Regions from separate parts of the Delftia sp. DT-2 genome, predicted to be linked through region 2. Evidence: riboswitches for the same ligand, from Rfam matches in the RefSeq annotation. Region 2 holds a riboswitch; the other holds the start of a gene.
What was found. A riboswitch is a leader RNA that binds a small molecule or an ion and turns the genes downstream of it on or off. The one in region 2 is predicted to bind S-adenosylhomocysteine.

Region 1: linked by a shared signal. The riboswitch ahead of metH (methionine synthase) and the one ahead of ahcY (adenosylhomocysteinase) in region 2 are both predicted to bind S-adenosylhomocysteine.

Annotation. Positions count from the first base shown of each region.
Region 1 covers NZ_JAQOTI010000008.1:71,376-79,274, reverse strand. Annotated here, with positions in the region: gene fmdA (formamidase) at 1-418, shown strand, start outside; gene PO605_RS15620 (FmdB family zinc ribbon protein) at 465-824, shown strand; gene PO605_RS15615 (amino acid ABC transporter ATP-binding protein) at 897-1,643, opposite strand; gene PO605_RS15610 (amino acid ABC transporter permease) at 1,630-2,283, opposite strand; gene PO605_RS15605 (amino acid ABC transporter permease) at 2,280-3,008, opposite strand; gene PO605_RS15600 (transporter substrate-binding domain-containing protein) at 3,040-3,846, opposite strand; gene PO605_RS15595 (FadR/GntR family transcriptional regulator) at 3,843-4,634, opposite strand; S-adenosyl-L-homocysteine riboswitch at 4,912-5,038, shown strand; gene metH (methionine synthase) at 5,066-7,822, shown strand.
Region 2 covers NZ_JAQOTI010000009.1:253,028-260,926, forward strand. Annotated here, with positions in the region: gene metF (methylenetetrahydrofolate reductase [NAD(P)H]) at 1-249, opposite strand, end outside; gene PO605_RS18220 (TlyA family RNA methyltransferase) at 272-1,489, opposite strand; gene ahcY (adenosylhomocysteinase) at 1,647-3,077, opposite strand; S-adenosyl-L-homocysteine riboswitch at 3,148-3,232, opposite strand; gene PO605_RS18230 (response regulator) at 3,240-3,974, opposite strand; gene PO605_RS18235 (sensor histidine kinase) at 3,986-6,691, opposite strand; gene PO605_RS18240 (TorF family putative porin) at 6,726-7,601, opposite strand; gene kdpB (potassium-transporting ATPase subunit KdpB) at 7,684-7,899, opposite strand, start outside.

The DNA.
Region 1 (7,899 bases), on a different contig from region 2:
GGTGCACATGAAGGTTTCGCTGATCAAGGGTGGCATGGCCAAGTACGGCATCAAGAACCCCATCTTCAAGCCCAGCCCCATGACGCCCAACTACAAGGACTACCTGATCTTCGAAGGCATCTCGGTGGACGAAAAGGGCAAGCAGCACTACCTGGACGTGACCGTGGCCTACCGCCAGGCCTGCCTGAACGCCATCGAGTACCTGAAGAAATTCGGCTACAGCGGTGCCCAGGCCTACTCGCTGCTGGGCACGGCGCCCGTGCAGGGCCACATCAGCGGCGTGGTGGACGTGCCCAATGCCTGCGCCACGCTGTGGCTGCCCACGGAGATCTTCGACTTCGACATCAATCCCACGGCCGAGGGACCACAGAAGATCATCACGGGCGGGGTGGACCTGCCCATCGCCCAGGACAAGTAAGCCCGGCATACGACACCCGCCATCCACCATCCGCCAGAGGCCGCCCATGCCCACCTATGACTACCACTGCGCCGCATGCGGCGGCTTCGACGCGCTGCGCAGCCTCTCGCAGCGCAACGAGCCCGCGCCCTGCCCCAGCTGCGAGGCGGCCTCGCCCCGCGTCTTCGTCAGCGCGCCGCGCCTGGCCTGCACCAGCCCCGAGCAGCGCCGCGCCCACGACACCAACGAGCGAGCCCGGCACGAGCCCAGGCGCTCACGCGATGTGGCCGAGGGCAGCTACGCGCGCATGCGCCACCCCTCGGGCTGCGGCTGCTGCAGCGGCGCCAGCAAGCGCGGCTCCACGGTCACGGCGCCCAACGGCGCCAAGACCTTCCCGACCAAGCGGCCCTGGATGATCAGCCACTGACCGCGGCCCCTGCGCCGCACCGATGCAAAAAAGGCCCGCGACGCGGGCCTTTGTCCTGCCTGGCCGTACCGCTCAGTGCACGGCGCCGATGAAGCCGGCCAGCTCCGGCGTCTGCGGGCTGGCGAACAGCTGCTTGGCCGGGCCGCTTTCGTGGATCAGGCCCTGGTGCATGAACACCAGCTGGTCGCCCACGTCGCGGGCAAAGCGCATCTCGTGCGTGACCATGATCAGCGTCATGCCCTCGGCGGCGAGCTGCTTGACCACGGCCAGCACCTCGTTGACCAGCTCCGGGTCCAGGGCCGAGGTGATCTCGTCGCACAGCAGCACCTTGGGCTGCATGGCCAGCGCGCGCGCAATGGCCACGCGCTGCTGCTGGCCGCCGCTGAGCTGGTCGGGGTAGCTGTCGTACTTGTCGCCCAGGCCGACCTTGGCCAGCATCTGGCGCGCCAGCGCCGCCGCCTCGGGCTTTTTCACGCCCTTGACCACGGTGGGCGACAGGGCCACGTTCTCGCCCGCCGTCAGGTGGGGGAACAGGTTGAACTGCTGGAAGACCATGCCCACGTTCAGGCGCAGCGCGCGCAGCTGGGCGGGCGAGGGCGCGCTGCCCTCCGAGCCCTTGAGCACGGCGTCGTCCACCACGATCTGGCCGGACTGGATGGCCTCCAGCCCGTTGATGGAGCGCAGCAGCGTGCTCTTGCCCGAGCCGCTGCGGCCGATGATGGCGACCACCTGGCCGCTGTCCACGCTCAGGTCCACGCCCTTGAGCACATGGTTGTTGCCGTAATGCTTGTGAACGGCGCGCACATCAACGAGCGGCATAGAGTTTCTTCTCCAGATGGGATGCGTAGAGGGACAGGGGCCAGCACAGCAGGAAGTAGCCTGCGGCGACCAGGCCGTAGATGAGGAAGGGCTGGAAGGTGGCGTTGGCCAGCATGGAGCCGAGCTTGGTCAGCTCGCTGAAACCGATGATCGAGGCCACGGCCGTGCCCTTGATGATCTGCACCGAGAAGCCGACCGTGGGCGCTATCGACAGGCGCAGCGCCTGCGGCAGCACCACATGGCGCATCTGCTGCAGGTAGCCCATGGCCAGGCTGGACGAGGCTTCCCACTGGCCGCGGGGGATAGCCTCCACGCAGCCGCGCCAGACCTCGGCCAGGTAGGCGCTGGTGTACAGCGTCAGGCCGATGGCGGCCGCCGTCCAGGGCGAGATGTCCAGGCCGGCCATGGACGAGCCGAAGAACACGATGAACATCTGCATCAGCAGCGGCGTGTTCTGGAAGGCCTGGATATAGGCCTTGGCCAGGCGGCGCAGGTTCAGGCTGCGGCCCACGCGGGCGAACAGCACCAGCAATCCGGTGGCGCCGCCCAGCACGAAGGCCAGCAGCGACAGCGCCAGCGTGGCCAGCAGGCCCTCGGCCAGCTTGGCCAGGATGGGCAGCAGGGGAATGTCGGCAATCATGCGGCGTCTCCGGCAGTGGTTGCAGGTGCAGCGGGTGCAGCGGGCCTGGCTGCACGCGGCGTGCGGCGGCCCACCACGAAGCGCTGGCCTATCCAGGCCAGCAACTGGCGCAGTGCCAGGGCCAGCACGAAGTACGCCGCCGTCACCACCAGGTAGGTCTCGAACGCGCGGAAGTTGCGCGACTGGATGAAGTTGGCCGCAAACGTCAGGTCCTGGGCCGCGATCTGCGAGACCACCGAGGTGCCCAGCATCACGATCACGATCTGGCTGCTCAGCGAGGGCCAGACCCGCTGCAGCGCAGGGCGCAGCACCACATGGCGGAAGACCGCCCAGCGGCCCATGCCCAGCGCGCCAGCGGCTTCCAGCTGGCCGCGCGGCGTCTCCTGGATGCCGGCGCGCACGATCTCGGTGATGTAGGCGCCCAGGTTGATCACCGTGGTCAGCAGGCAGGCCTGCCATTCGTTGATCTGCACGCCCAGCGAAGGCAGGCCGAAGAACACGAACATCAGCTGCACCAGGAAGGGCGTGTTGCGTATGCCCTCCACGTACACCTTGAACAGCCAGTGCAGCGGCGCAATGCGCCAGGCGCGGCTGACGCCGCCGGCCACGCCGATGGCGCCGCCCAGCACGGCGCCCGCCGCCGTCAGCGCCAGCGTGAAGCCCGCGCCCTGTGCCAGCAGGCCGCTGTAGTCGAACACGGCGCCGAAGTCGAATTGATAGGCCATGGAAGGATTTCCGGGAACAGGGGCGCAGCGGTTACAGGGTGGCGGGCAGCGGCATCTTCATCCAGCGCTGGGACAGGCTGGTCAGGCGGCCGTCGGCCTTGAGCTTGGTGATGATGGCGTCCACCTTCTGCAGCAGCGCCGGCTCGCCCTTGGCCACGCCGATGTAGCAGGGCGTGTCCTCGACCGCGAACTTCACGTCCAGCTGGCGCAGCCTGGTGCGCTCGTTCACGGCGTTGGCCACGATGTTGCCCAGCGTCACCAGCTGCACCTGGCCCGTCAGGTAGCTTTGCGCGGTGGCGTTGTTGTCCTCGTAGCGCTTGATGGTGGCCGATGCCGGCGCCACCTGCGTGAGGGCCAGGTCCTCGGTGGAGCCGCGCGTCACGCCCACGGTCTTGCCGGCCAGGTCGGCAGGGGCCTTGATGCTCATGTCCTTGGGGCCATAGACGCTCTTGGGGAAGGGCGCATAGGCCTGGGTGAAGTCGATCACCTTGGCGCGCTCGGCGTTCTTGCCCAGGCTGGAGATGACGATGTCGGCCTTGCCCGTGGTCAGGAAGGGGATGCGGTTGGTGCTGGTCACGGGCACCAGCTCCACCTTCACGCCCAGCTCCTGGGCCACCAGGGCCGCCATGTCGATGTCATAGCCCTGCAGCTTCAGGTCGGTGCCCAGCGAGCCGAAGGGCGGGAAGTCCTGCGGAATCGCCACGCGCAGCACGCCGGCCTTCTGGATGTTGGCCAGCATGTCGGCATGGGCGGCGCCGCCCAGGCCGGCAGCGGCCAGGGTGGCGGCCGCCAGGGCGGTGCGGATGAATGCGCGGCGGGGTGTCAGGGGGGAAGTCATGCGAAAGCTCCTTCGGAAGGGGGGATGAGGCGAAAGGAAAGTGGGTCAGGGTCGGGCGCAGATGTATCGGGCGCCGTTGCGTCGGGCGCCGTCGCGTCGTCCGGTGTGTCGAGATCGATGCCGCTGCGCCTGGCAGCCGACAGCAGGTGGGCGCGCATGGCGCCCGCCGCACCCGGCGCATCGCCTGCGCAGACGGCCTGCACGATGGCGTCGTGCTCGCGCACCGGCTGGTCGTCGGCGCCGCTCCAGGCAAAGGGCAGGCGCAGGCTGTGGCTGATGGCCAGCTCCAGCTGGCGCGCCATGGCCACCAGGCCCGGGTTGCCCGACAGCTGGGCCAGCAGCAGGTGGAACTGCAGATCGGCGTCGGCGGCGGCCAGCAGGTCGCTGCGGTCCAGGGCGTGGGCCAGCTGGGACTGGGTCCATTGCAGCTGGCGCAGGCCGCTGTCGTCGGCGCGCACGGCCGCCAGCGCGGCCCAGCCGGGCTCCAGCACCAGGCGCAGCTCGATCAGCTGGCGCGGCGACAGCGTGCCCAGCGCCGGGGTGGCATAGGCGCGGTGCATGCGTGCACGGCCGCTGTGCGGGCCGTTGATGCGCACGCCCTTGCCCGGCTGGATCTCGACCAGGCCCAGGGCCTCCAGCATGGACAGCGCCTCGCGCAGCGAAGCGCGGCTGATGCCCAGCTGCCGGGCCAGCTCGCGCTGCGGCGGCAGCTGGCTGCCGCCGGGGTAGTGGCCGCTCAGGATGTGCTGCTGCAGCGTCTGGGCCATCGAGATCGGAATGCTTTGCATGGGCTGGCGCGGGTGGAGGGTTTTGGCCTGACTGGTCAGACCACGTACCCAGCAGATAGCGAATTGCGTGCCAGATGCAAAAAAAGGAGCGTTGTCCTCAGGCGCTGCAAAGAATCCGGGGCGATGGGGCATCGACAATCCGCCCCGAAGGCGCCGCCAGCGGCCCGCGCTGCCGCGCTTTGGTGCAGTGCCGCATGGCTTTGTGCAGGCCTGCCCCGAATGCGGGCGTAAAACCCGCACTGCAGGCCGCCGCCAGCCGCCGTAGAATCCCGGGCTTTGGCCCGAGGAGCGTTGCAGCGCGGCACCCGCCCATCCGTACACCGGATCGCGTGCCGCGTCAGGCTTGGGCCAGGTGCAGGTTCCCGGCCGGACCGCGCCCACGGTGCCAACGACGCTCACCTGTTGCCATGCCGTTTTTGCAGGTGAGCTTGATGTCGTCCTCTTTCACTCCCCCTCCCATGCGTCTGTCGGGCCTGGAGCCCGTCTCCATCGGCGAGGGCACGCTGTTCGTCAACGTGGGCGAGCGCACCAACGTCACGGGTTCCAAGGCCTTTGCGCGCATGATCCTCAACGAGCAGTACGAGGAAGCGCTGTCCGTGGCACGCCAGCAGGTGGAAAACGGCGCCCAGGTCATCGACGTGAACATGGATGAGGCCATGCTCGACAGCAAGGCCGCCATGGTGCGCTTCCTGAACCTCATCGCCTCCGAGCCCGACATCGCCAAGGTGCCGGTCATGGTGGACAGCTCCAAGTGGGAGGTCATCGAGGCCGGCCTGCGCTGCCTGCAGGGCAAGGGCATCGTCAACTCCATCTCCATGAAGGAAGGCCTGGATGAATTCAAGCGCCAGGCCCGGCTGATCAAGCGCTACGGCGCGGCCGCCGTGGTCATGGCCTTCGACGAGAAGGGCCAGGCCGACACCTACCAGCGCAAGATCGAGATCTGCGAGCGCGCCTACCGCATCCTGGTGGACGAGGTGGGCTTCCCGCCCGAGGACATCGTCTTCGACCCCAACATCTTCGCCGTGGCCACCGGCATCGAGGAGCACGACAACTACGCCGTGGACTTCATCGAGGCCGTGCGCTGGATCAAGCGCAACCTGCCCGGCGCCAAGGTCTCGGGCGGCGTCTCCAACGTGAGCTTCAGCTTCCGCGGCAACGACCCCGTGCGCGAGGCCATCCACACCGTGTTCCTGTACCACGCCATCTCGGCGGGCATGGACATGGGCATCGTCAACGCCGGCATGGTCGGCGTCTATGACGACCTGGAGCCCGAACTGCGCGAGCGCGTGGAAGACGTGGTGCTCAACCGCCGCCCTGACGCTGCGGAACGCCTGCTGGAGATTGCCGACGCCGCCAAGGGCGCCGCCAAGGACGACAGCAAGAAGCTCGAATGGCGCGGCACGCCCGAGAACCCGAAGACCGTGGGCGAGCGCCTGTCGCACGCCCTGGTGCACGGCATCACCGACTTCATCGTCGTCGACACTGAAGAGGCCTACCAGCAGATCGTGGTGCAGGGCGGCGGCCGCCCGCTGCACGTGATCGAAGGTCCGCTCATGGACGGCATGAACATCGTGGGCGACCTGTTCGGCGCCGGCAAGATGTTCCTGCCCCAGGTGGTCAAGTCGGCGCGCGTGATGAAGCAGGCCGTGGCCCACCTCGTGCCCTACATCGAAGAGGAAAAGCGCCAGCAGGAAGCGGCGGGCCTGGACGTGTCCAGCAAGGGCAAGATCGTCATCGCCACCGTCAAGGGCGACGTGCACGACATCGGCAAGAACATCGTCACCGTGGTCCTGCAGTGCAACAACTTCGAGGTCATCAACATGGGCGTGATGGTGCCCTGCCACGAGATCCTGGCCAAGGCCAAGGCCGAGGGCGCGGACATCATCGGCCTGTCGGGCCTGATCACGCCCAGCCTCGAAGAGATGCAGTACGTCGCCGGCGAGATGCACAAGGACGACTACTTCCGCATCAAGAAGATTCCGCTGCTGATCGGCGGCGCCACCTGCTCGCGCGTGCACACCGCCGTCAAGATCGCGCCCAAGTACGAAGGCCCCGTGGTCTACGTGCCCGATGCCTCGCGCAGCGTCAGCGTGGCCCAGAGCCTGCTGGGCGAGAACAAGGGCAACTACCTGGCCGAGATCCAGGCCGACTACGACAAGGTCCGCACCCAGCACGCCAATAAGAAGAAGACGCCGCTGTGGCCGCTGGACAAGGCCCGCGCCAACGCCACGCCCGTGGACTTTTCCCAGGCCCCCGTGGCGCCGCGCGCCCTGGGCCGGCGCGTGTTCCGCAACTTCGACCTGGCCGAGATCGCCGAATACATCGACTGGGGCCCGTTCTTCCAGACCTGGGACCTGGCCGGCCCCTATCCGGCCATCCTCGACGACGAGATCGTGGGCGTGCAGGCCCGCCAGGTGCTGGCCGACGGCCAGGCCATGCTCAGGAAGATCATCGAAGGCCGCTGGCTGCAGGCCAACGGCGCCATCGGCCTGTTCCCTGCCAACCGCGTGGGCGATGACATCGAGTTCTACGCCGACGAGTCCCGCAGCCAGGTGCTGATGACCTGGTACGGCATGCGCCAGCAGACCGAAAAGCAGATGGTGGAAGGCCCGGATGGCCAGCCCGTGATGCGCCCCAGCCGCTGCCTGTCCGACTTCGTGGCCACCAAGGAATCGGGCATCCAGGACTACGCGGGCCTGTTCGCCGTCACGGCCGGCATCGGCGCCGAGAAGAAGGACAAGGAGTTCCAGGACGCGCTGGACGACTACTCCGGCATCATGTTCAAGGCCCTGGCCGACCGCCTGGCCGAGGCCTTCGCCGAATGCCTGCACCAGCGCGTGCGCAAGGACCTGTGGGGCTATGCGCCCGACGAGGACCTCAGCAACGAAGCGCTGATCAAGGAACAGTACAAGGGCGTGCGCCCCGCGCCCGGCTACCCGGCCTGCCCCGACCACAGCGCCAAGACCGACCTGTTCGCCGTGCTCAAGGCCGACGAGATCGGCATGACGCTGACCGAAAGCCTGGCCATGAACCCGGCCTCCAGCGTCAGCGGCTTCTACATCGGCCACCCCGACGCCGTCTACTTCAACGTCGGCGAGATCGGCGAGGACCAGCTCGCCGACATGGCCGCGCGCCGGGGCATGGACATCGAGGAACTGCGCCGGTTGCTGGCGCCGAATCTGGGGTGAGAACGTTTGTCCGCGCGGACTGGTGCCGCGCGTTGCAAGAAAAAAGCCAGGGCGTGCCCTGGCTTTTTTATGGACGC
Region 2 (7,899 bases):
CTGCAGTTCGGCGCGCACCTTGTCGTGCGTGGCGCCCACGCAGGAGAAATGCGATGCCGCGCTGACGCCTTCGTTCTGGATGTCACGCACCATGGCGAAGGTGCCCGTCTGCGTGGAGCCGCCCGCGCCATAGGTGACGGAGCAGAACTGGGGCTTGCGCGCATAGAGGTTCTTGCGCACCTGCACATGCTTGGTCGCGCCCTCGGGCGTCTTGGTCGGGAAGAACTCGAAGCTGATCGGAAAGCTCATGTAAGACTCGCTGCTCAGTGTTTCATTCGTTGCGTTTGCGCAGCTTGGCGCGGCCCGGACCGGGCACGCCGAACTCGGTACTGGTGTCGATCACACGCTCGTTGCGCTGCTCGCGCAGCACGGTGCGGGACACGCGCTTAGGCGCGGCCGGCTTAGGCGCGGCCGGCTTAGGAGCTGCCTTCACGGCCGAGCGGGGCTCGTCGTCGTCCTGCGTTTCAGGCTGCTCTGGCTCCTTCACCACGGCCGCCTGCTGGGCATGCACGAAGAATTCGCGGTTGCCGTCGCCGCCTTCGATGGCCGACTCCATCCAGCCCTTGACCTCCAGGCCCAGCTCGCCCAGGCAGGTGCGGATGCGCTGCTCCACCTCGGTGAACAGGGCCGCATCGCGCACGATGCCGCCCTTGCCGACCTGGCCCGGCTGCAGCTCGAACTGCGGCTTGACCAGCATCAGCAGCTGGCCATGCGGCTTGAGCAGGCGCGTGACGGCCGGCAGCACCAGGGTCAGAGAGATGAAGGACAGATCGCCCGTGACGAAGTCGAACTGCGGCGTGATGTCCACGTCGGCAAACTCGGCGCGGCGGCGGCGCTGCGTGGCCACCGTGCCCTCATCGCGCGCCTTGCCCTTGGCCGCGCGCTCGGCCTTGAAGGCCTCGATCTCGTTTTCCTTGGCGTCGTCGCTGTCGTCGTAGTCCTCGTCGACCACGCCGCCGTTGCGCATCCAGGCATAGGGCGCCACGGGCTGGGTGTCGTTGTCGTCGGGATCTTCTTCCCAGCGTTCGGACAGCACTTCCTCGCAGGCCTCCTGCAGGCCCTCGGCCGTCACCGCGCGGGCATTGACGCCTTCGACGCAGATCACGCGCGCATCCGAGCGCAGCCGGTCATGCAGCTGGCCATGGCCCACGTCCACGCCGATGACCTGGGCGGCGCCTGCCTGCAGCAGGCAGTCGGTGAAACCGCCCGTGCTCTGACCCACGTCCAGGCAGCGCAGGCCGTCCACCGACAGCTTGGTGGCCGCCAGCGCGCCTTCCAGCTTCAGCCCGCCGCGCGAGATGAACCGGGCCTCGGCCCCGTCCAGCAACTGCAGCTCGGCACCTGCGGGAATCTCGTCACCGTTCTTGGCGACCTTCTTCCACGGCGTCAACGGCGTCATGCGCCACTGCACGCCACCCGCAATCAGCCGCTGCGCCTGCGAGCGCGTGGCCGCATGGCCGGCTTCCACCAAAAATACATCTGCGCGCATAGCGTCGCTCCAGGAAATCTCAGTTGACTAATGCCCGAAACCGGCGCGACCCAACTCAGGGACGCCAAGCAAGGGCCGCCCCGCAGCGAGGGCGTCGTCCCCCTCCCCCGCGAAGCGGGTAGAGAGGGGGAAGGCGCGTCAGCGCCTCAGGGGGTGCTTAGTAGCGATAAGTTTCGGGCTTGTAGGGACCCTGCTTGCTCACGCCGATATAGGCAGCCTGGCCGTCCGTCAGCTCGGTCAGCATGGCGCCGACCTTCTTCAGGTGCAGGCGGGCAACCTTCTCGTCCAGGATCTTGGGCAGCACGTAGACCTTGCCGACCTCGTAGGCATCGGGCTTGGTGAACAGCTCGATCTGGGCGATGGTCTGGTTGGCGAACGAGGCGCTCATCACGAAGCTGGGGTGGCCGGTGGCGCAGCCCAGGTTCACCAGGCGGCCCTTGGCCAGCAGGATGATCTTCTTGCCGTCAGGGAAGGTGATGTGGTCCACCTGGGGCTTGATCTCTTCCCACTGGTACTGCTCGATGGAGGCGACGTCGATCTCGTTGTCGAAGTGGCCGATGTTGCAGACGATGGCTTCGTTCTTCATGGCCACCATGTGCTCGTGGCGGATGATGTCGCGGTTGCCGGTGGTGGTCACGAAGATGTCGGCCTTGTCTGCCGCCCACTCCATGGTCACGACCTTGTAGCCTTCCATGGCGGCCTGCAGGGCGTTGATGGGATCGATCTCGGTGACCCAGACCTGGGCCGACAGCGCGCGCAGCGCCTGGGCGCAGCCCTTGCCCACGTCGCCGTAGCCGGCCACCACGGCGACCTTGCCGGCGATCATCACGTCGGTGGCGCGCTTGATGCCGTCCACCAGCGATTCGCGGCAGCCGTAGAGGTTGTCGAACTTGCTCTTGGTGACGGAGTCGTTGACGTTGATGGCGCGGAACTTCAGCGTGCCCTTGGCCGACATCTCGTTGAGGCGGTGCACGCCGGTGGTGGTCTCTTCGGTCACGCCGATGATGTGGGCGCTCTTGCGCGTGTACCAGGTGGGGTCCTGGGCCAGCTTGGCGCGGATGGCGGCGAAGGCGATCTTCTCTTCCTCGGAGGCGGGGTTGTCCAGCACGGACAGGTCCTTTTCGGCGCGCATGCCCAGGTGCAGCAGCATGGTGGCATCGCCGCCGTCGTCCAGGATCATGTTGGGGCCTTCGCCTTCGGTACCGGCGGCGCCGAATTCAAAGATGCGGTGGGTGTAGTCCCAGTAGTCGGCCAGCGATTCACCCTTGATGGCGAACACGGGCGTGCCCGTGGCGGCGATGGCGGCGGCGGCATGGTCCTGCGTCGAGAAAATGTTGCACGAGGCCCAGCGCACGTCGGCGCCCAGGGCCTTGAGCGTCTCGATCAGCACGGCCGTCTGGATGGTCATGTGCAGCGAGCCGGCGATGCGCGCGCCCTTGAGCGGCTGTGCCGCGGCGAATTCCTCGCGCGTGGCCATCAGGCCGGGCATTTCGGTTTCGGCGATCAGGATTTCCTTGCGGCCCCAGGCGGCGAGGGAAATGTCAGCGATGGCCGTGTCGGCGGAAACGGGACGAACAGCAGCGTTCATGGTTTTCTCCAAAAGATGAATGAAAAACCACGTTCTGCGGGAGACGAAAAAAAGCTCACCGCACAGAAAGCGTGGGCGAGCGTCGTTGCAGGTATGACTCCGAGCCTCGCAGACCGCATCTGGTGAATGGGCCTGCTGCAACGCTCCTCGGAGAGGCGCTGATTATACCGATCCCGGGGATGCCTCACCGCCCAGCCCCACAAGCCGGTAGCCCACCTGCAGCTCGGTCACCAGGTGGCGCGGCTGGGCCGGCTCGTCCTCGATCTTCTGGCGCAGATTGGCCATGTGCACGCGCAGGTAATGGGCACGGCCCAGGTATTCGGGTCCCCAGACCTGCAGCAGCAGCTGGCGGTGGGTCATCACACGGCCCTGGGCGGCGATCAGCGCCGCCAGCAGGCGGAATTCGATGGGCGTGAGGTGCACCGGCTGGCCCGCACGCCGCACCTCGTGCGTGGCCAGGTCCACCTGCACCTGGCCGAAGTGCACCTGACTGGATGCAACTGCGCCGCCTGCGGCCCCCAGTTGCTGGCGGCGGCGCAGCATCACGCGCAGCCGGGCCAGCAGCTCGGGCACACCGAAAGGCTTGACCAGGTAATCGTCTGCGCCGGCGTCCAGGGCGGCCACCTTCTCGTCCTCGCGCTCGCGCGCGGAAAGCACAAGCACGGGCACGGAGGACCATCCGCGCAGCTCGGTGAGAACCTGCTTGCCGTCGGCATCCGGCAGGCCCAGGTCGAGGATGACCAGATCGGGCTGGCGGCTCGCCGCCTCGATCAGGCCCCGGCGCGCGCTGTCGGCCTCGAAGACCTGCCAGCCCTCGTCCTCCAGCACCAGGCGCACGAAGCGGCGGATGCCGGGGTCGTCCTCGATCATCAGGATGCGGTTGGTGGGCGTGCTCATGGCGCAAGACTCTAATCGAGCAATGGCTGCTCCGGCACCGGAAAGCGCAGCGTGAACACGGTGCCGGGGCCTGGGCGCGCGGCAGCGGCCTCGATGCGCCCGCCATGGGCCTCGACAATGCTGCGCACCAGCGCCAACCCCAGGCCTATGCCCGAGACGGTGGACTCGGCCGTGCCGCGCGTGAAGGGCTCGAACAGCGTCTCCACGGGCAGGTGTGGCGGCAGGCCGGGCCCGCCATCCTGCACGGCCACAAGCACCTCGCCGTCCTGTTCGCGTGCGTGGATGGTCAGCGGCGTGCCGGCCGGCGTGTACTTGGCGGCGTTGTCCAGCAGGTTGACCAGCACGCGCTCCATGAGCACGGCATCGAGCTGCAGCAGCGGCAGGCTGGCGGGCACGTCGGTGCTCACGGGATGCTCGTGCAGGCGCGCGCGCATCTGGCGCAGCGCGCTGCCGACCACTTCATCCAGCGGCAGCCATTCGCGCTGCAGGTGCACGCCGCCTTGCTGCAGGCGCGCCATGTCCAGCAGGTTCTCCACCAGTCGCTGCATGGCCTGGGCCTGGATGCGGACCTGCTCCAGCATGTCGGCTGCGCCGCCCGGCGGCACATGGCGCTGCGCGGCCTCGGCCGCGCCCAGGATGGTGGTCAGCGGCGTGCGCAGGTCGTGCGAGACGGCCGACAGCAAGGTGTTGCGCATGCGCTCGCCCTCCATGGCGATCTGGGTCTGCTGGGCCACGGCCACGAAGTGCTGACGCTCCAGCGCCAGCGCCACCTGGCTGGCACAGGCCTCCAGCAGGCGCTGCTCCTCGGGCACCTCCAGGCGCTGGGGCGCACGCAGTTGCAGCACCAGTACGCCCCGCATGCGCACGGGCGCCGCCAGCGGCACGTAGCGGGCCGGCGCGGCCGGCAACGTGTCCGTGCCCTGGCCGGCCTGCTGACCGTGGTCCATGGCCCAGCGCGCAATGCTGTCGTCCATGGGGCAGGAGCCGCCGCCGGCGGGGCGCAGGCGCTCGTCGGCATCGGGCAACAGCAGCCCGGCCTGGGCGTCGAACACGCCCGAGACCGTGCTCAGCGCAATCTCCACCACCTGCTCCTGCGTGAGCGCGCCCGAAAGGTCGCGCGCCAGCCGCGCCAGGGCGCCCGCGCGCCGCTCGCGCTCGGCCGCCACGCGCGCCTCGTGGCGCAGCCGCGCCATGAGCTGGCCGCAGACCAGGGCCACGCCCAGCATCAGCACGAAGGTGAACAGGTACTGCGTGTCGTTGACATGGAAGGATCCGCGCGGGGGCACGAAGAAAAAGTCGAAGCACAGTACCGACAGCAGCGCCGCCCAGGCGCCCGGGCCACGCCCCCAGCGCAACGAAGACAGCACGACGATGAGCAGGAACAGCATCACCACGTTGGCCGGGTCGAAGATGCGCAGCAGCTGCTCGGCCAGCACCGTGGCGGTCAAGCAGGCCAGGGTCACGCCGGCATAGCCCTTCCAGGGCAGCGGCCTGCGCCGCAGCGGTGCGGCAGGCGCGGCCTCGGTCCGGGCCGCGCTGGAGCCCCCGGAGAGCACCAGCACGTCGATGTCGGGATGCAGCTGGACGATGCGGTCGGGCAGGCTGCGGCCCCACCAGCGCCAGGGCGACCATGCCGGGCGCGGCGGCTGGGCCAGCACCAGGCGGCTGGCGTTGCGCTCGCGCGCGAAGGCAACCAGGGCCTCGGCCACATCGGCGCCCGGCAGCGTGGCCGTCTCGGCCCCCAGGCGTGCGGCCAGGGCCAGGGTCTTGAGCACGGCGGCCTGCACGCTGCGTGGGCGGTGCTGGCGCTGGGGCGCGTCCACGTACACCACCATCCAGCCAGCATCCAGCCGGCGTGCCATGCGCGCCACCTGGCGCACCAGGGCGTCGTCGCCCGCATGACCTGCCACGGCCACCAGCAGGCGCTCACGCGCAGGCCAGACCGTGCCTATGGAGCGCTCGCGCCGGTAGTCGCGCATGTCCTCGTCCACGCGGTCGGCCGTGCGGCGCAGTGCCAGCTCGCGCAGCGCCAGCAGGTTGCCGCGCCTGAAGAAGTTGCGCGAGGCCCGCTCGGCCTGCTCCATCATGTAGACCTTGCCGTCCTTCAAGCGGCGCAGCAGCTCGTCGGGCGAGATGTCGACGACGATGACCTCGTCGGCATCGTCGAAGATCTGGTCGGGCACGGTCTCGCGCACCGTGATGCCGACGATGCCGCCCACCACGTCGTTCAGGCTTTCCAGGTGCTGCACGTTGATCGTGGTCCAGACATCGATGCCTGCGTCCAGCAGCTCCTGCACGTCCTGCCAGCGCTTGGGATGGCGTGAGCCTGGCGCATTGCTGTGCGCCAGTTCATCGAGCAGCAGCACGCGCGGACGCCGCGCGAGCGCCGCATCCAGGTCGAACTCGCGCAGCGTCCGTCCCTGGTGCGGCAGCTCGCGCAGCGGCAGTTGCTCCAGGCCATGCAGCTGCTGCGCCGTTTCCTTGCGGCCATGGGTTTCCACGAGTCCCACCAGAACCTCGCGGCCCCCCTGGCGTTCGCGCTGGGCGGCGGCCAGCATGGCGTAGGTCTTGCCCACGCCTGCATTCGATCCGAAGTAGATGCGCAGCTTGCCCCGCCCCTCCTGCGCCCGCTCATGGCGCAGGCGCGCGACCAGGGCGTCGGGATCGGGACGCGGCAGACCGGGCGGCGCCGGCTCGGCAGAGGACGAAATGGGCATGGTTCTCAGCCTAGCACCAGAGCGTGCTCCCACACTAGAACGCCGCCGACAGCGACAGCACCCAGCCGCTGCGGCCCAGGCTTTGCATCTGGCCTGCCGCATTGGCCGCGCGGTAGTAGCGCGTGTCGGCCGAGGTGCCGGCCCAGGCCAGCGTGGCCGTCCATGGCCCCCAGCTGCGGGCCAGCGAGACGCGCCAGTCGGCGTACGACAGTTCGCTGTAGTTGCGCACCTGCGTGTGGCCGGCATGCAGGCCCAGCACCGCCCAGTCGCCCAGCGGATGCTGGTAGTTCAGGTCCAGATAGCTGCTGCCGCGTGAGCTGCCGCTGCCGGGAAGTGCCTCGGCAAAGGCCGTGGCCGCCGTGCTGTCGCGCAGGCCGAAGTAAGGCGTCAGCGCCAGCGACCATTTGGCGCTGAAGCCGCCGTGGGTGACGCCCAGATAGGCCTCGGTGGTGTCGTAGCGCACGCCGCCGCTGCCATCCCCGCGGGGCACGCGCGCGCCGGGGTAGTTGTAGTGCAGCAGGCCGATGTCGCCCGTCCAGCCCGGCAGCAGCTCGGTGCGCCAGCCGCCGTACAGGTCAAGCTCCAGCGCGCGGCCGTCCAGATAGCTGTGGCGCGACACGCTGGAGCCGGACACGCCCAGGTAGGCGCCACGCGGCAGCGACAGCTCCAGCCCGCCCTGCAGCGCCGGCCCCATCCAGCTTTGCGAGATGCCACGGAAACGGTAGTCGCTGAGCAGCGCCACGCTGCCGGTGAGCGCGTAGGCGGGTGCGGGCGATGGCTGGGCATCGGCACTGGCAGTGTTGACGGGAGAGGTTTCGGCCTGGGCATGGCAGGACGCAGCCGCCAGCGACAGCAGTGCAGCCAGCGAGGCACGGGGGAAGAAGCGGGGGACGGCACAAGCGGCCGTCATGGAAGAAACGGATTTCATCTTGGTTTTTGTACAGAGAAAGCAAGGCGGTGCCTGCCCGGACGGGCAGGCTTGCCGCCAAAGATCAGGCCAGACCGAAAGCCACCAGCAGCATGTCGATCAGCTTGATGCCGATGAAGGGGACGACCAGGCCCCCCAGCCCGTAGACCAGCAGGTTGCGCCGCAGCAGGGCCGAGGCGCCGATGGCGTGGTAGGGCACGCCACGCAAGGCCAGCGGTATCAGGACGATGATGATCAGCGCGTTGAAGATCACGGCGCTCAGGATGGCCGAGCCCGGGCT